Regions from separate parts of the Geodermatophilus bullaregiensis genome, predicted to be linked through region 2. Evidence: riboswitches for the same ligand, from Rfam matches in the RefSeq annotation. Region 2 holds a riboswitch; the other holds the start of a gene.
What was found. A riboswitch is a leader RNA that binds a small molecule or an ion and turns the genes downstream of it on or off. The one in region 2 is predicted to bind cyclic di-AMP.

Region 1 (8,114 bases), 1.6 Mb from region 2:
GTCACCAGCGACTCGACCAGCTTGCTCAGCACCGGGTCGGTGTGCAGGCCGCTGACGATGCTGCGGTCCATCTTGATGACGTCGGGGTCGGTCACCACGATGTGCCGCAGCGAGGAGAAGCCGGCGCCGACGTCGTCGATGGCCAGCCGCATCCCGGCGGCACGGAAGGGCAGCAGGGCACTGCTCAGCGCGTCGTAGTCCTCGACCGGGTCGTGCTCGGAGAGCTCGAGGAGCACCCGCGGCAGCGGCAGGGTGTGCAGCAGCGCGGAGAACTCCGGCGTCAGCAGGGTCTGCGGCGAGACGTTCATGGCCACGTAGCCCTCGACCGTGGCCAGGTGCTCGGCGGCCCGGCGCAGGGCCAGCAGCTCGACCTCGTGCCCGCGGCCGATGCTGTGCGCCTCCTCGAAGACGACGTCGGGGCCCTTGCCCCAGTCGGCCGGGAAGCGGCTGAGCGCCTCGGCGCCGACGCGGTCCCCGGTGGCCAGGTCGACGATCGGCTGCAGGACGACGGTCGGGCCGCCGGAGGCGACCAGCGGGTCGAGCCGGCCGTCGATCGCGTCGCGGCGCTGCTGGGCGCGCAGCTGGGGCTCGATGATCACCGAGGCGGCCGACGCCAGGACCTTCATCAGGGCCTCGTCGCGCTCGTTGAGCTCCTTGTCGGAGGTGAAGCCGAAGGCGCAGAAGGTGCCGTAGAGGCTGCCGTCCGACAGCGTGACCGGCGTCGAGACGTAGCTGCGGATCCGCGGGATGCGCGCCGAGGGCAGCGACATCGCCAGCGGGTGCGCCTTCACGTCGCTGATGACGGCGGGCAGCTCCCCGTCGAGGATCTTCTGGCAGAACGACGTCTCCTGGGCGACCTTCGCGCCCTCCTGGACGAGCACCGGCACGCGGGTGTCGACGACCTCCAGGTGCTGGGTGGTGCCGTCCATGCGCGTCAGGAACGCCACGGGCATGTGCAGTGACTTCCGCGCCGTGTGCAGCAGGTCGGCGACCTGCTGCTCGGCGTCGGTGCGCTTCCTGGCCATCGGTGTGCTCCCGTCGGAGGTGTGCCACCTCTCTCGACACCGGAGCCGCACGACTGGACCGGTCGCCACCCGGTCCCACCCGGACGGGTGGGACGTCCTGGGGTCACCCCCCGGGGTGAAGACGCCGGGGGCCGCTCCCGCTGCTGAGAGGGGCCCGCGGCGGTCAGGGGATCAGTACCAGTTGTTGGCCTGGAAGTGGTTCCAGGCCGCGCAGGGGCTGCCGTACCGGTTCTCGATGTAGATCAGGCCCGCGTCGACCTGCCGGTACGGGTCCGAGGTCTTGGCGATGCCGGTGGAGGCCCAGGTGGAGTCGAGGAACTGGGCGATGCCGTACGCGGTGCTGGTGGGGTTCTGCGCGTTCGGGTTCCACCCGCTCTCGGCCTCCCAGAGCTGCTCGAGGCAGCCGAACTGGGTGGCGTCGCCGCCGAGCTGGTCGAGTGCGTAGTCCTTGTACGCCTGCTCGCCGGTGGCGGCGGGTGCCGGCGCGGGTGCCGGCGCAGGAGCCGGTGCCGGTGCCGGTGCGGGCGCCGGGGCCGGTGCCGGTGCGGGAGCAGGCGCCGCCGCCTCGGGCGCGGGGGCGGGCGCGCCGCGCCCGTCCCGGCCGCCGTCCCAGGTCGAGGCGGACCCGCCGCCACCCCACCGGGGCTCGTCGGCCTGGGCGACCGACTGCCCGGCGAAGGTGAAGGCCAGGGCCATGGCCCCCGTGGCGGTCAGCAGGTGCAGGGCCCGGCGACGCGGCCGGGCGTCGCCGGCGGTGTGCTCGGCACGGGTGTCCTCGACGTGCGTGCGTGCGTGCATGGAGACGTCCTCACTGCAGGGGCGGTCGCCGTGGGACGGCGCCGCGACGGTCGGGATGTGCTGCGGCACGTGGCCGCGTCGGGCAGGGCTCGGCATCCGGGCGTGCGGCACCGGCCGGACACCGGGGTCCGGCTGAGGGCGCCGTGCGACGGCTGGCTGGCTCAGGTGGGCAGGCGGGAGCGCGACGGTCCCGGACCTGGACGCGCGGGGCTCGGCCCCGGGCGTGGCTGTACTCCGTTCTCCCCTGGCCGCCTACCGGGTGAGCTGACGGGTTCGGGCTGGGAGTGCCCTACCCGCTCCCGGCGGGACCGGGAGCGGGACTCACCCCGGTGGTACAGGTGGGTCCCCGGCTCGCACCGCGAGGTGCGACTCGGCGGCATCCGTCGGGGGCTCCCCGGGTGGGAGCCAGGTGACCGGCCGGACGCGGAAACGCTAAGGACGGGACCGGTCCGTGACAATCTCGTGACCTGAATCGGACCACCGCACGCCGCGACGAGCCGACGCCACGCCCAGGATCGCACCGGGAACGTCACCCTCCGCGATCGTCGGCACCCCGACGCGCGGCGACCGCCGGGTCCCTGGGGTCCCGGCGGTCGCCGTGTGGTGGAACGCGGATCAGCTCGGCCGCGGCGGCCCGCCCCGGAAGTCGGCAGCGGGGTGCTGGTCGGAGATGAGCCCGAGCACGTTGCCGAAGGGGTCGAGCACGGCCGCGCTGACCACCGGCCCGTGCGGCGTGACCGGGATGTACTCCTTGGCGCCCATCGACGCGAGCCTCTCGAGGACGGCGTCGAGGTCGGCGACGTCCCAGTGCCCGACCGCACCACCCGGTTCCAGCGCCGCGCCCGGCGGGGCCGTGGCGCGGGCGGCGATGGCCAGCCGGGTCCGCTCGTCGATGCTGAACGCGGCGTAGCCCAGCCGCCCGCCGGGACCGGGCCGGGTGAAGCTCGGCCCCGAGCCCAGGAGCTCGGTGTACCAGGCCGCGGCCGCGGCCACGTCCTCGGCCCAGTAGGTGATCGACGCGATCCTGCGCAGGCTCACGGTCTGCCCTCCCTCGTCGTCACCGTCAGTCCCCCGGCGCCCAGTCCGGGGCCGTCCAGCGGTGGAACACCCGGGCCACCGAGTCGCGCGGGCTCTGCCACGTCTCCGGGCGGTACGGGCTGACGTAGGGGGCGAGGGCGGCCATGACCTTGGCGAAGGCCGGCCGCATCGACTCGTGGTTCTGCCGCACGGCCGCCGCCTTGGCCCGGTCCTGCTCCAGGAGGTGCACGAAGACGTCCTCCATCGAGTACAGCCAGCGGCCGGTCACGCCCGTCTCCGTGGGCAGGTCGCCGGCGTCGGACTCGGCGAACACCCGGGCGATCTCGGCCTCGCTGCCCGGCTTCATCCGCTGGACGATGACGGTCATCTCCCGGTCGGGGGAGACCTCGCCCTCGGGCACCCAGGTGTAGAAGTGCTTCGCCACGGAGTGCGACGGGTTCTCCCAGTAGCTGGGGTAGGGCGTCACGTACGGGGCGATGGCCTCGGCGATGGCCTGGAACGCCGGCAGGCCGCGGCGCTGCCCGGAGACCTCCGGGTCCTCCTTGCGCTCGATGACGTGCAGGTACAGGCCCTCGTACGAGAGCAGGGCCCGTCCGACGACGCCGAGGTCCTGCGGCCGGGTGGTCCGGTCGTAGTACGCGAACACCGGCCCGACCTCGTCCTCGCTGCCGGGGGCCATCCGGCAGACGATGACGTTGCGGAACGGGCGCCACGTGGCCGAGGACCAGCTCGCGGGCGTCGAGACCGTGTTCGTGAACTCGACCGTGTCGTTGGCCCAGGGCGCCTCCGTGGGCGTCGTCGAGGCGTCGGCCGCGGGATCGGCCGACGGAGTGGCCGAGGGAGTGGCCGAGGGGGCAGGCGGGGTCATGGTGTGCCTCCTGTAGCGGGGGTGGGGGTGAAGCGCAGCGGCAGCTCGAGCAGCCCGCGGAAGGCGGAGGCCGCCGGGAGCCACTGCAGGTCCTCGACGGGGACGTCGAGGCGCAGGTCGGGGAGGCGGACGAGGATGCGCCGCAGCGCGGTCGTCGCCTCCAGCCGGGCCAGGGCGGTGCCCAGGCAGTAGTGGATGCCGTGACCGAAGGCCAGGTGCGAGGTGGGGCCCCGGCTCAGGTCGAGCTCGTCCGGGTCGGGGACCAGCGCCGGGTCGTGGTTGGCCGCGCTGAGCACGATGGTGACGATCGAGCCCTCGGGGATCCGGACCCCGCCGATCTCGAGGTCCTCGGTGGCGAAGCGGAAGCTCGACACCGGCACCGACCCGTCGAAGCGCAGCAGCTCCTCGACGGCGTCCGGGATCCGGGAGGGGTCGGCCAGCAGCTCGGCCAGCTCCTCGGGGTGGGTCAGCAGCGCGACGACGGCGTTGCCGAGGAAGTCCGACGTCGTCTGGTAGCCGGCGAACAGCAGCAGGAAGGCGCTGGAGACCAGCTCGGCCTCCGAGAGCCGGCCGTCCCCGTCGCGGGCGGCGATGAGGGCGCTGACCAGGTCCTCCCCGGGCTGCTGGCGCTTGGTCGCGACCAGGCCGGTGAAGTAGGCGTGCAGCCGCGACTGGGCCTGCCCGATCGCCGCCCGGTCCTCCTGGGGACTGCGCCCGCCGGTGCCGACGGTCCGGATGACCTGGGTGCCGGCCAGGATCTCCTCGTGGTCGGACTCGGGGATCCCGAGCAGGTCGCCGATCACCGCCAGCGGCAGCCGGAGGGCGAAGTCGTCCACGAAGTCGGTGGAGCCGCGCGGCGCCATCCGGTCCAGCAGGCCCTCGACGATCTGCTCCACGCGGGGCCGCATCGCCTCGATGCGCCGCGGGGTGAACGCCTGGGTGACCAGGCGGCGCAGGCGGCTGTGCTCCGGCGGGTCGGAGTTGAGCATGTTGGTGTTGATCTGCCGCGCCTTCTCGCCGAACACCGCCAGGTAGGTGTCACCGGCGCGGTACAGGTCCTTGGACAGCCGCGGGTCCGACAGCGCCTGCTTGGCGTCGTCGTAACGGGTGACCAGGAAGGAGTCGAAGCGCGGCGTCCGCACCTTCACCACCGGGCGCTCGGCACGCAGCCGGGCGTAGACCGGGTAGGGGTCGGCGCGGAACTCCGGGGTGTAGATCTCCGCGCCGGGGACGACGTCGTCCGCCGTGCCCGGGGCCGGTTGTGCGGTCCGTGTCATGGGTCCCCCTGGGGGTGCGGTGGTTCCGGAGCGCTGCCGCTGCGGCAGCGCGGGAGGTGGGCCCGGTGCGCGTCCGGGCCGGTGGTCACTGGGCGTCGAAGACCCCGGCGAGGTGGTCGAGGAGCGCGGTCTCGGTCACCGGGCGGGTGCGGAAGCCGACGTGGCCGTCGGGGCGGACGAGGTAGGCCGCCGTCCCGGAGCCGCCCACGCCGTAGGCGGCCGCGAACGCCCGGTCGGCGTCGCGGACCACCGGCAGGTCGACCAGCAGCGGCAGGCGGGCGCCGGGGTCGGCCACGAGGTAGGCGTCGACCTCGCCGCGGGTCTGCTGGCGCACGGTGGTGGCCAGCTTCTCCAGGGCGAGCACCTCCTCCTCCGAGGCGCCGGCGTCGGCGTGCAGCAGCAGCGTCGACCGGGGGCCGCGGGTCAGGTCGAACAGGCGCAGCGGGTGGGCGACGCCGAAGCGCCGCAGGCCGTGCACGTCCGGCGCCCGGTGCCCGGGCTCGGGCCCGCCCGGGAAGGCCTCCCCGCCCGGCGCCTCGCCGACCAGGGGACTGCCGGCGTAGTTCATGGTCATCTGCATCTCGAGCAGGAACTGCGCCTTCTCGTCCTCCATGTCCATCTCGTCGGTGAACGCGATGGACACGGCCCGGTCGACGATCATCTTGCCGGCGGGACGGCGCTCGGCCTCGTAGCTGTCCAGCAGGCCGGGCGCGGCCAGCCCGCGGACGGTGAGGGCGAGCTTCCAGCCGAGGTTCCAGGCGTCCTGGATCCCGGTGTTCATGCCCTGCCCGCCCGCGGGCGGGTGCAGGTGCGCGGCGTCCCCGGCGACGAAGACCCGCCCCTCGCGGTAGCGGTCGACGATGCCGTGCTTGATCCGGAAGATCGACGACCAGCGCAGGTTGCTCGCCGTCGTCCCGGGCGGGCCCAGGTCGTCGATCGCGGCCTGCATGTCAGCGAGCGTCGGGGGCTCGTACTCCTGCCAGAACCCGGGCGGGACGACGCCGGAGCCGACCGCGTCCTGCCACCGCTGGGGGGCCAGGGTCGCGATCCGGTAGCGGTTGCGGCCCTTGAGGGGCACGCAGACGAGCATCCCGGTGAAGTCGTCGTCGTTCTCGATCCGCACGAAGCGCACCAGGTGCCCGGCCGGCAGGTCCCAGTCGACGTCGACGTCCCCGAGCATGAACAGCTGGGGGAACATCGACAGCCCGCCCTCGAAGGACAGCCCCAGCCCGGACCGGACGGCGCTGTGCGCCCCGTCGCAGCCGACCAGGTACTGCGCCCGGGTGGTCTCCAGCTCGCCGGAGGCGTGCCGCAGCCGGGCGGTGACGCCCTCGTCGTCCTGGGTGAAGCCGGCCAGCTCGACGCCGCGCTCGACGACCACGCCGTGGGAGGCCAGCTTGGCGCCGAGGATCCGCTCGGTGTCGTACTGCGGCAGCCCGAGGTGGGCGTAGGGCAGCTCGTCGAGGCCGGCCCAGTCGACCTGGTGGGTCTGCTCGCCGTTGACGAACACCGTCTGGCCGTACAGCCAGATGCCGGCGTCCATCGCCTCCTTGACGATGCCCTGCTCCTCCCAGATCTCCATCGTCCGGCAGTGGATGCCGATCGCCTTGTCCGCCTGGGTGGACGCCTGGGGCCGCTTGTCGACGACGCGGACGGCGATGCCGCGGCGGGCCAGCTCGATCGCGTGGGTCAGGCCGGCCGGGCCGGCGCCGACCACGAGCACCTCGACCGCCCGTCCGGGGGCGCGGGAGACCTCCCCCGGGTCGGACGGTGCCGCCGCGGCGGGCAGGTGCCCGTCGTCCGGCTTCTCCACGAACTCCTGCACGCTGGCGCTGGGCACCGTGCCGACGGGGACCGGCCCGGTGCCGGCGGCCGGTTCCCCGGACAGCTGCACCGGCCGCCCGGCCAGCACCTCCAGGTCCGGCTCCGGCGCCACGGGCACGCCGTCGGGGACGGCGGCGTCGAGGGCGGCCGGTCGCCGCGCGGGCTCGGGCACCGTGCCGGCCGCGGCGGCCACCGACGGCGGCTCGGGCCGCACGCGCAGCGCGAAGACCCTGCGGTCCTCACCCCTCGCCAGCCACCGGCCCAGCGGCCCGGCGGCCCAGTTGGCCGGTTCCGCCACCCAGTCGGTGAAGCGCTGCTCGGAGTCCCACTCGGCGACGACGTGGTAGCGCCGCCCGTCGGGCTCGCGCAGCAGCTCCTCGCGGGCGTGGCCGGGAGCCCTGCGGGCGAGCTGCGCGGCGGCGAGGTAGGCGAGCTCGAAGGCCTCCTGCTCCCAGGGCTCGACGGCGACGGCGCTGTCGACGCGCACCCGCTCCACCTCGACGTCCCCGCCGGGGGAGAGCAGCGGCGGGAAGTCCGCGTCCGCGTCCGGCCGCTGGCGGATCTCCAGCACCTCGCGCCGGAACTCCACCGAGTGCCACCGGGCCAGCGGTGCGCCGGCGGCCATGTGGGACGGGTCCTCGACCCACTGCACGAAGTCGTCCTCGGACTCCCACTCCGCGAAGATGTGGTAGCGCAGGCCGTCGCGCAGCAGCTCCTCGCGCACGTACCCGCGCGAGTCCCCGATCCGCTCGGTGACGGTCCTGTACGCGCGCTCGAAGGCCACCTGCTCGCCCGGCTTCACGCTGGTGGAGAAGTCGATGCGCACCGGCCGCCGCCGCTCGGCCTCCACCGTGGCCAGCACGGTGAAGGTCGAGCGGGTGGCGTCCTCGCGCAGGTCGCGCAGGGCCTCGGTGAGCGTCTCCCGGGCGGCACTGCGCCCGAAGGCGTCCACCGACGCCCGGTCGGTCCAGTCGCTGCCGATGGCGAACCAGCGCGGGTCGCCCTCGTCGCGCATCAGCTCCTGGCGCAGGTTGCCGGGGACCCGGGCGATCTCCGCGGCGGCCCGGTGCCAGGCCGCCTCGAACTCCGCCTCGCAGCCCTCCCGCGCGCGCATCCGCAGGACGGTGCGCACCACGGCCCGGTCACCCGGCCCGGTCGCCGGACTCGTCATGCGGGTGCCTCCTCCGGCCGGCCCGCGCCCGGGACGACGGCCAGCACCTCGTAGGTGTTGCGGGCCGCGTCCTCGCGCAGGTCGCGCAGGGCCTCGGTGAGCGTCTCGCGGGC
Region 2 (8,114 bases):
GTCGTCTCGGTCAGGTCGACCACCAGGGCGCGCGGCGACGTGGCCAGCTCGGCCTCGACGCACTCGGCCAGCTGCGGGACCGTGGCGATGTCGAGCTCACCGCGTACGCTCAGCGCCGGCCGTCCGTGCACCGCTGTGCGGTCGACGGCGAACTGCACGATCGGGCTCCCTCGGTGCGGTGGACGGACCCGGGGAGCGTAGCCCGACCGCATGGGGAGAAGCTCGGCGTGGAGATCGCGTTCACCGTACGGTTGCCCGTCGACGTCGACAGCGTGCCCTTCGTCCGCGGGCTGTGCCGGCAGGCGCTGGAGCACCTGCGGATCGAGCGGGCCGTCGTCGAGGAGACCACGCTGGCGCTCACCGAGGCCTGCGCGAACGTCGTCGAGCACGCCGGCGAGCACGCCGAGTACGAGGTGTCGGTGGACATCCGCGACGACGTCTGCCGGATCACCGTGGTCGACGACGGCAGCGGCTTCGACCCCGGGGAGGTCGCCGACCGGCCTCCGGTCGAGGGCGGCGCGGGCATCCGGCTCATGCAGGCGCTGGTCGACCGGCTCGACTTCCGCCAGGATCCCGACGGCCGGCACTTGGTGGGCCTGGAGAAGCGGCTGTCCAGCCGTCCCCAGCTGCGGCTGCTCGACCGCCGCTGAGCCGAGGTCGCTCAGGAGGGTGGCGCGTCCCGGCCGCCCTCCTGCGCCGGTGGTGACGTCGCCTCCACCGCGGTGAAGGTCTCGACGATCTCGTAGGTGTGGCCCACGCCGGCCGGCACCACCCAGGAGTCACCCGGGCCCAGCTCCAGCGTCCGGTCCCCCGCACGCAGCCGGGCCCGGCCGGTGATCACGTAGCCCACGGTCTCGTAGTCGCGGGTCGCCTCGGGTTTGCCCTCGCCCGGCTCTTCCGCGGCCCACAGGCGCATCGCGACCCGGGAACCCGCGGCCAGGTGGCGCTGGCCCATCTCCCCGGCCCGGACGGCCGTCGCCCCGACCCTGCTGACCTGGCCGCTCGTCGAATCGCTCACGGACGACGGCTACCCCGGGGCGGTGCCGGGCACGCCTGTCGGCCGGCGTGCCCGGCCGCGGTCAGGACGACGGCGTGAGCGCGCGCACCCGCTCGATCAGCCCGCTCGCGCAGGCGTCGATGAAGCCGTCGGGGTCGGGACCGGCGTTCTGCAGCACGATGTGGTCGAAGCCGGCGTCGACGTAGGGCTGCACCTGCGCGAGGTGCTTGTCGGCGTCTGGGCCGCAGGAGAACTGCTGCTTGACGTCCTCGAGGGTCACCGTCGCGCTGGCGGCGTCGAAGTTGACCGGGTTGGGCAGCTCGCTCATGACCTTCCAGCCGGTGACCGCCCAGCGGCTGGTCTCCAGGGCGGTCCGCGCGGCGGTGTCCTCGTCGGCCGCCCACGCCATCGGCACCTCGGCGTAGCGCGGACCCTTCCCGCCGGCGTCGCGGTAGGCCTCGACGAGGTCGGCACGGGGTTCGGTGGCGAACAGCCCGTCGCCGTGCTCGGCGGCCAGCGTGGAGGCGTTGTGCCCGCCGCTGGCGACGGCGATGACCGGCAGCTGGTCGGGCAGGTCGAAGACGCGGGCGTCCTCGAGCTGCAGGTGCTTGCCCTCGTAGGTCTGGTAGCCGCCCTGCCAGAGCAGCTTGATGATCTCCAGTGCCTCGGTGAGCATCTGGTGCCGGACGTGCACGGCCGGCCAGCCCTGACCGACGACGTGCTCGTTGAGCCGCTCGCCCGAGCCGACGCCGAGGGTGAACCGGTTGTCCGACAGGATCTGCACGGTCGCCGCGGCCTGGGCGATGACCGCCGGGTGGTACCGGATCATCGGGCAGGTGACGCCGGTGGCCAGACCGATCCGCTCGGTCCGGGCGGCCATCGCGCCAAGCACCGACCAGGTGAAGGCGCTGTGCCCCTGGACGTCGAGCCACGGGTGGTAGTGGTCGCTCAGCTCGACGAAGTCGAAGCCGGCCTCCTCGGCGCGGACGGTCTGCCGTACGACCTCGTTCGGGGGGAAGGCCTCGGTGGCGAGCTTCAGTCCGACCTGCATGGTCGTGGTTCCTCACTGTCGGGTTCGCGCTGGTCCGCCGTCCCGCCTGCCCGGTGCCCGCGGAACGGAAACGGCACGCCGGAGCCCGGCCTGGGCCCGCCGTCCCCGGGTAGTCGCGAGTGCACCGGGCGACGCAGCGGCGTCGACCGCCCCGGCCCTGCGCCCGCGGCAGGCCCGATCCGCGACCGGAGGGGTGGACCATGGAGAGGATCAGCGATCGGCTGCTCAGCTGGGCGTCGATCCTCGAGCCGACCACGCGGGTGCAGGCCGAGCGCACCGCCTCGATGCCGTTCATCCACCCGCACGTGGCCCTCATGCCCGACGCGCACCTGGGCCTGGGCGCGACCGTCGGCTCGGTCATCCCGACCGACGGCGCGATCATCCCGGCGGCGGTGGGGGTCGACATCGGCTGCGGGATGACGGCCGTGCGCACCCAGTTCACCGGTGACGACGTCCGCGGCCGCAACCTGGCGACGCTGCACGAGCAGATCTCGCGGGCGATCCCGCTGTCGGCCGGCCGCAACAACAGGAAGGTGCGGGAGACGGCCACGCCGCGCGTCGAGGAGCTGCGGGGCCTGCCCGGGGCGGCCCAGGCCGACGGCGTCGTCCCCGACTGGCCGCTGCAGCTGGGCTCGCTCGGGTCGGGCAACCACTTCATCGAGGTCTCCCTCGACGAGGCCGACCGGGTGTGGCTGTTCCTGCACTCGGGCTCCCGCGGTGTGGGCAACAAGCTGGCGTCGAAGCACATCCGGGTGGCGCAGGAGCGCACGCGGGCGAGGGGCGTCGACGTCCCCGACCGCGACCTCGCCTACCTGGAGGAGGGCGAGCCGGAGTTCGACGCCTACGTCGAGGCGCTGCACTGGGCGCAGCGGTTCGCCGCGCTCAACCGCGAGGAGATGATGGACCGCCTCGCCGAGCAGGTGTCCCGGTTCCTGACCGAGGAGGTCCGGCGGGTGCAGGTGGTGCAGTGCCACCACAACTACACCGAGCGGGAGACCCACCACGGCACCGAGGTGTGGCTGTCCCGCAAGGGCGCGATCTCCGCGCGGACCGGCCAGTGGGGGCTGATCCCCGGGTCGATGGGCGCGGCGTCCTACGTCGTCGTCGGGAAGGGCAACGCCGAGGCGCTGATGTCGGCGCCGCACGGCGCCGGCCGCAACCACTCGCGGGGCGCCGCCCGGCGGATGTTCAGCCGCGCCGACCTCGACCGGCGCATGAGGGGCATCGCCTGGGGCCGCTCGGACGCCTTCCTCGACGAGCACCCCGATGCCTACAAACCCATAGGTCAAGTGATGTCAGACGCTTCTGATCTAGTCGAGGTGCGACACACCCTCAGGCAGATGGTCAACGTGAAAGGCGACTGACGTGGATCCATTCCTACTCTACTTCGCTGGCTTCTTCGACGGCGAGGGATCGGTTGGGGTCTACAGGAACGGGAAAGGCGGTCGGACGCTACGGGTGCAGTTGACGCAGAACATCACGGCGAAGAGCACTCTGCTACTCAGAGAGTGCCAGGCGCGCTGGGGCGGCTCCCTGTCTGAGATGAACAGGAGCTACAGGCGCACGGCCTGGAACTGGCAAGCAAGCTCTCTGTCTGGCGTGCGGGCACTGAGGGACATCCGCCCATGGCTGCGTCTCAAAGCAGACGAAGCAGACATCGCGTTGGAATGGTGGGCACAACGTCCGATCCCCCGACGCGGTGTCGATGGTCGATACCTCCCACTCACCGAGAACGAGCGCAACTCGGACGCTTCCGCAGAGGTGAGACTGAAGGCAGCAAAGGCAGGACTCCGGACAGAAGATGCCATGGTGCTCAACGTCGCTCCCTCGGTGAGTCAACTCCTGATCGTCGAGCCAGATGGATGAGCACATGAATCATCGAGCAGGTGGCGTCCACATCGGCCTGCGCGCCACAACGTTGACGCGGGTGCTCGTGCTCTGCGCCGACCGGCGGGGCAGAGCACGAGCGGCCGCAGAGTGGGTCAGAGCGCGGCGTACAGAGCCTCCTCGAACTCGCCGTAGACCCGCCACGCGCCGTCCTGCTCGATGAAGGGCAGGGAGTTGGTGTAGATCGAGGCGCAGACGCCGGTGGTGCGGTCGACGAAGAAGTGCGTGTTGAACAGCCCCGCCCAGGAACCGGTGCCGGCCCGGCGGCGGCCCGGCTGGTCCTCGGTGTTGAGGAGCAGCCCGTAGCCCCACGTGTGGCCGGGGCCGGCCCGGAGGCTGTCGGTGATCGGCGGGTCCGCGGTGAGGATCTCGGCGGGGAAGTCGAGGTCGCCGATCTGGTTGGTGAACGCCCGGTCGACCGTCTCCGCCGAGAGGATGCGCTCGCCGTCGAGCTCGCCTCCGCGGAGCAGGGCGCGCGCGAAGCGGGTGTAGTCGCGCGGTGTCGAGTAGAGGCCGTGCCCGCCGGCCCACCAGTCGGGCTCCTGGTTGAGGATCTCGTCGACCGCGGTCCACCCGCCGTCCTGGCCGCGGGTGTGGATGGCGACGCAGTGGGCCTTCCGCTCCTCGTCGAGCCGGAACATCGTGTCGGTCATCCCGAGCGGGCCGGTGATGCCGGTGGCGATCACCTCGTCGAGGGTCGTGCCGGCCACCGCCTCGACCACCCTGCCGAGCCAGTCGGTGTTGATGCCGTAGACGTACCGGGTGCCGGGGTGGGCGACCATCGGCGCCTCGAACGCGCGCGCCGACCCGGGGACGACGTTGGGGACCCCGGTCGCCGTCTCGTACCGCAGCAGCTCGGCGTTCCAGAACCAGTAGCCCAGTCCCGTGGTGTGGGTGACCAGCTGGTGGACGGTCGCCTTGCGGGCCGGCTCGACCAGCCGGGGCGTGTCGCCGTCGAAGCCCTCGAGGACCCGGACGTCGGCGAACTCGGGGCGGTACTGCTCGACCGGGGCGTCGAGGTCCAGCTCGCCGCGCTCCACCTGCTGCAGCGCGGCCGCCGTGCAGACCATCTTGGTCATCGACATGATCCGGAACTGGGTGCTCGTGGTGACCGGGTCGTCGGACTCCCCCGCGACGCGCACCCCCGCGCCGCCCTCGTAGAGGACGCCGTCGCGGTCGGCGGCGATGGCGGCGACGTGCGGCACCGCTCCCCGCTCCACCGCGTCGGCCAGTACGGCGTCGATCCGGCTGCCGTCGATGTCCCTGCTCATGGCGCCTCCTCGGTCGGTCCGCCGCGACTCTGCGGCGGGCCCGGCGTCAGGCTGGCGGGTGCCCTGGAGCAGCGCAAACGCGGCGGCGAGCACGGCGGCGCGCTCGTGCCCTGGTCGACGCCGGGAGCGGCGCGGCGAGCGGCTCCGGGTGCACGCTGCTGCGTCCCCGGTCCCGGCGCGACGCGACCCCCGTCCCGGCGGTCCGGGGCGGGGGTCGCGAGACAGGTGCGCGGTGCGGTCAGTAGCGACCGGCCGTGCCGCCGCCCCTCTTGTTCTTGGCCTGGTAGTCGCGGATGAACTTCTTGATCTTGGCCTGGTTCTGCGGCTTCTGCAGCTCCTGCACCACCTTGGCGGCGACGCCCGAAGCGACGAGCTTCCTCAACATCCCCATGGGGTTGCCTCCTCGTGTCGATTCCTGTCCTCGTGCCCCGTGAACGCGCGCCGCAACCGTGGCGATCCCGACGTCCTCCGTGCCGTGTCGGTGGTGGGCCGCTGACTGCGCGTTCGGACGCACCGCCGCGTCCTTTCTGGCCCGGCGCGGCGTGTCCGCGCCGGGCGGCCGGCTCCCGCGTGTCGAGGAGTTCGGGTGTCCGCGCTGGTCAGCGCGGCGTGTCGGATCCGGGGCGGGAGTCAAGTGCGCGGACCCGGATCGGGCGTGGCGGCCGACCGGAGCGGTTGAGCGCTCAGGGACCCCTACCTACCGTCGTCGCGGTCCGGCCAGGGCCCTTCGTCACTCCCCGTGTGACACCCGCCGGATGCGCCGAACCGGATGCCGGCACCCAGCCGGTCTCCCGGGCCGGGGACCCACCGCAGCACTGGGGTGGAGCGCGACTCGTCGCGCCGGGCGACTCCTCCGTCCGAACCCGTCAGCTAACCCGGTAGGCGATCGTGGAGAACAGGAGAACCGTCGTCGATGACGACTACCCGCACGTCCACCGCTCGTCGCTCGTTCCGCGGCATCGCCGTCGCGGCCATCGCCGGAGCCGGCATCGTCCTCTCACCCCTCCCGGCCTCGGCTGCCGTGGGTGGCGGCGGTGGTGGGGCCGTGACGGCCGCGCCGGTCGCCGCTCCCAACGGCGCGGCCCAGACGGCCGTCGACACCGCGCTCGCCCAGCGCGGTGACATGTACCTCTACGGCGCGACCGGTCCCGACCGGTTCGACTGCTCGGGGCTGACCAGCTTCGCCTACAAGGCGGCCGGCGTCTCGATCCCGCGCACCTCGAAGGCCCAGTCGACGTTCGGCACCCCGGTGGCGAAGGCCGACCTCCAGCCGGGTGACCTGGTGTTCTTCTACAGCCCGGTCTCGCACGTGGGCATGTACATCGGCAACGGCCAGATGGTCCACGCCTCGACCGCCGGCAAGCCGGTGGCCGTGGTCGCCCTGGACTCCATGCCGCAGTACCAGGGCGCCCGTCGCATCGTCTGACGCGATCCTCGGACGACGCCCCGGCCCTGGTGGGCCGGGGCGCCGTCGCGTCAGGACGGTCCGGTGGAGACTCCTCGGCCGTGACCTCCACCGGCCCGGCGTGGCCCCGCCCCGCCGGGCGGGGACCGGTCGTCGCGCTGGGCAAGCTGGTCGCCGACCAACTGCTCGAGCTGTCGGCTCCCCTGGTGGTCGGCGGCCAACAGCGGGTGGTCCGGACGACGACGGCTGGCGGCGCCCCGGCCACCGTGACGGCGAACCTGGCACGGCTGGGTGTCCCGTCCCGGCTGGCGGGCTGGGCCGGCGCGGACCCGCTCGCCGACGACCTGCTGGCCGGTCTCGCCGGGCGCGGCGTCGAGGTGGCGGTGGTGCGTCGCGGACGGGCGCCGGTGTCGACGGTGCTGGTGCACCCCGACGGCGAGCGCACGCTGCTGACCGACCGTGGGGAAGGCGGGCTGGAGCCTTCCGACGTCCGCGCCTCGTGGGTCGCCGATGCGGCCGTCGTCCACCTGGACGGCTACGACCTGCTGCGCTTCCCCGGCGCGCTGCGGGGCGCCGCGTCGGCGGCACACGGGCGCGGGGTGCCGATCAGCGTGGACGTCGCCGCCGCGACCCGCATCGCCGCGCACGGGGTCGGCGCCTACACCGACCTGCTCGCCGGGCTGCGGCCGGACCTGCTCTCCTGTAACGCCGCCGAGGCCACGGCCCTGGGCCTGGACGGTTCGTTGCCGGCCTGGGCACCCGGGCTGGTGCTGGTGCACGCCGGTGCCCGCCCGACCCGGGTGGTCTCGGCGGCGGGCGCGTGGGAGGTGCCGGTCGAGCCGCTGCCGGCGGGGCGGCTGCGTGACACGACCGGGTGCGGGGACGCGTTCGCGGCCGGGGTGCTGAGCGGCTGGCGCGCCGGGCAGTCCGTGCTGGACGCCGTCCGGTCCGGTTATGCCGCGGCCGCGGTGGTCGCCGGCGTGGTCGGCGGCCAGCCGCCGCCGTGACCTCTCTCGATGCGCGCTGACACATCGCACCTCATAGGCCGCTGACCTGCATTTTCAGGTTGAGCACCCCGGTCCGATCGGTTAGAATTCGTACATGTGTTCGGGTGATCCGGTGGGCGGTGACGTTCTCGACGACGTCGCCGCGCTGGTCGCCGAGCGCAACCGGGTCGATGCCCTGCTGGCGCGGCGGGTACGGGCCGCGGAACTGTCCCAGGCACCGGAGCGGGACGGGCTGACGAGCACGGCGTCCTGGTTGCGCGGGCACTGCCGGCTCTCGGCGGCCGCGGCCGGCCGGCTGGTGACCGCCGGGCGGGTTCTCGAGCACCTGCCCGCGCTGGCCGAGGCGCACGACACCGGGCTGGTCAGCGCCGAGCAGGTGGCCGTGGCCGGGCAGATCCTCACGCCCGAGCGGCTGGCCGCCGCCGCGGCCGCCGGGGTGGACCTGGCCGTCATCGACGCCGTCCTCACCCAGGTGGCCCTCGATCACCCGCACGCC

Region 1: it holds a riboswitch for cyclic di-AMP, as region 2 does, so the genes downstream of both, JOD57_RS12930 (aggregation-promoting factor C-terminal-like domain-containing protein) here and JOD57_RS20935 (C40 family peptidase) in region 2, are expected to answer to the same signal.

What each region holds. Positions count from the first base shown of each region.
Region 1 covers NZ_JAFBCJ010000001.1:2,735,003-2,743,116, forward strand. Annotated here, with positions in the region: gene JOD57_RS12925 (EAL domain-containing protein) at 1-1,025, opposite strand, end outside; gene JOD57_RS12930 (aggregation-promoting factor C-terminal-like domain-containing protein) at 1,197-1,823, opposite strand; cyclic di-AMP (ydaO/yuaA leader) riboswitch at 2,058-2,209, opposite strand; gene JOD57_RS12935 (VOC family protein) at 2,439-2,861, opposite strand; gene JOD57_RS12940 (TcmI family type II polyketide cyclase) at 2,887-3,729, opposite strand; gene JOD57_RS12945 (cytochrome P450 family protein) at 3,726-5,006, opposite strand; gene JOD57_RS26300 (FAD-dependent monooxygenase) at 5,092-8,001, opposite strand; gene JOD57_RS12955 (putative quinol monooxygenase) at 7,998-8,114, opposite strand, start outside.
Region 2 covers NZ_JAFBCJ010000001.1:4,359,084-4,367,197, reverse strand. Annotated here, with positions in the region: gene JOD57_RS20970 (STAS domain-containing protein) at 1-158, opposite strand, end outside; gene JOD57_RS20965 (ATP-binding protein) at 228-650, shown strand; gene JOD57_RS20960 (cupin domain-containing protein) at 662-1,018, opposite strand; gene JOD57_RS20955 (TIGR03557 family F420-dependent LLM class oxidoreductase) at 1,080-2,048, opposite strand; gene JOD57_RS20950 (RtcB family protein) at 2,249-3,412, shown strand; gene JOD57_RS20945 (serine hydrolase domain-containing protein) at 4,031-5,206, opposite strand; gene JOD57_RS20940 (hypothetical protein) at 5,445-5,597, opposite strand; cyclic di-AMP (ydaO/yuaA leader) riboswitch at 5,973-6,107, shown strand; gene JOD57_RS20935 (C40 family peptidase) at 6,120-6,632, shown strand; gene JOD57_RS20930 (carbohydrate kinase family protein) at 6,713-7,618, shown strand; gene JOD57_RS20925 (HNH endonuclease signature motif containing protein) at 7,731-8,114, shown strand, end outside.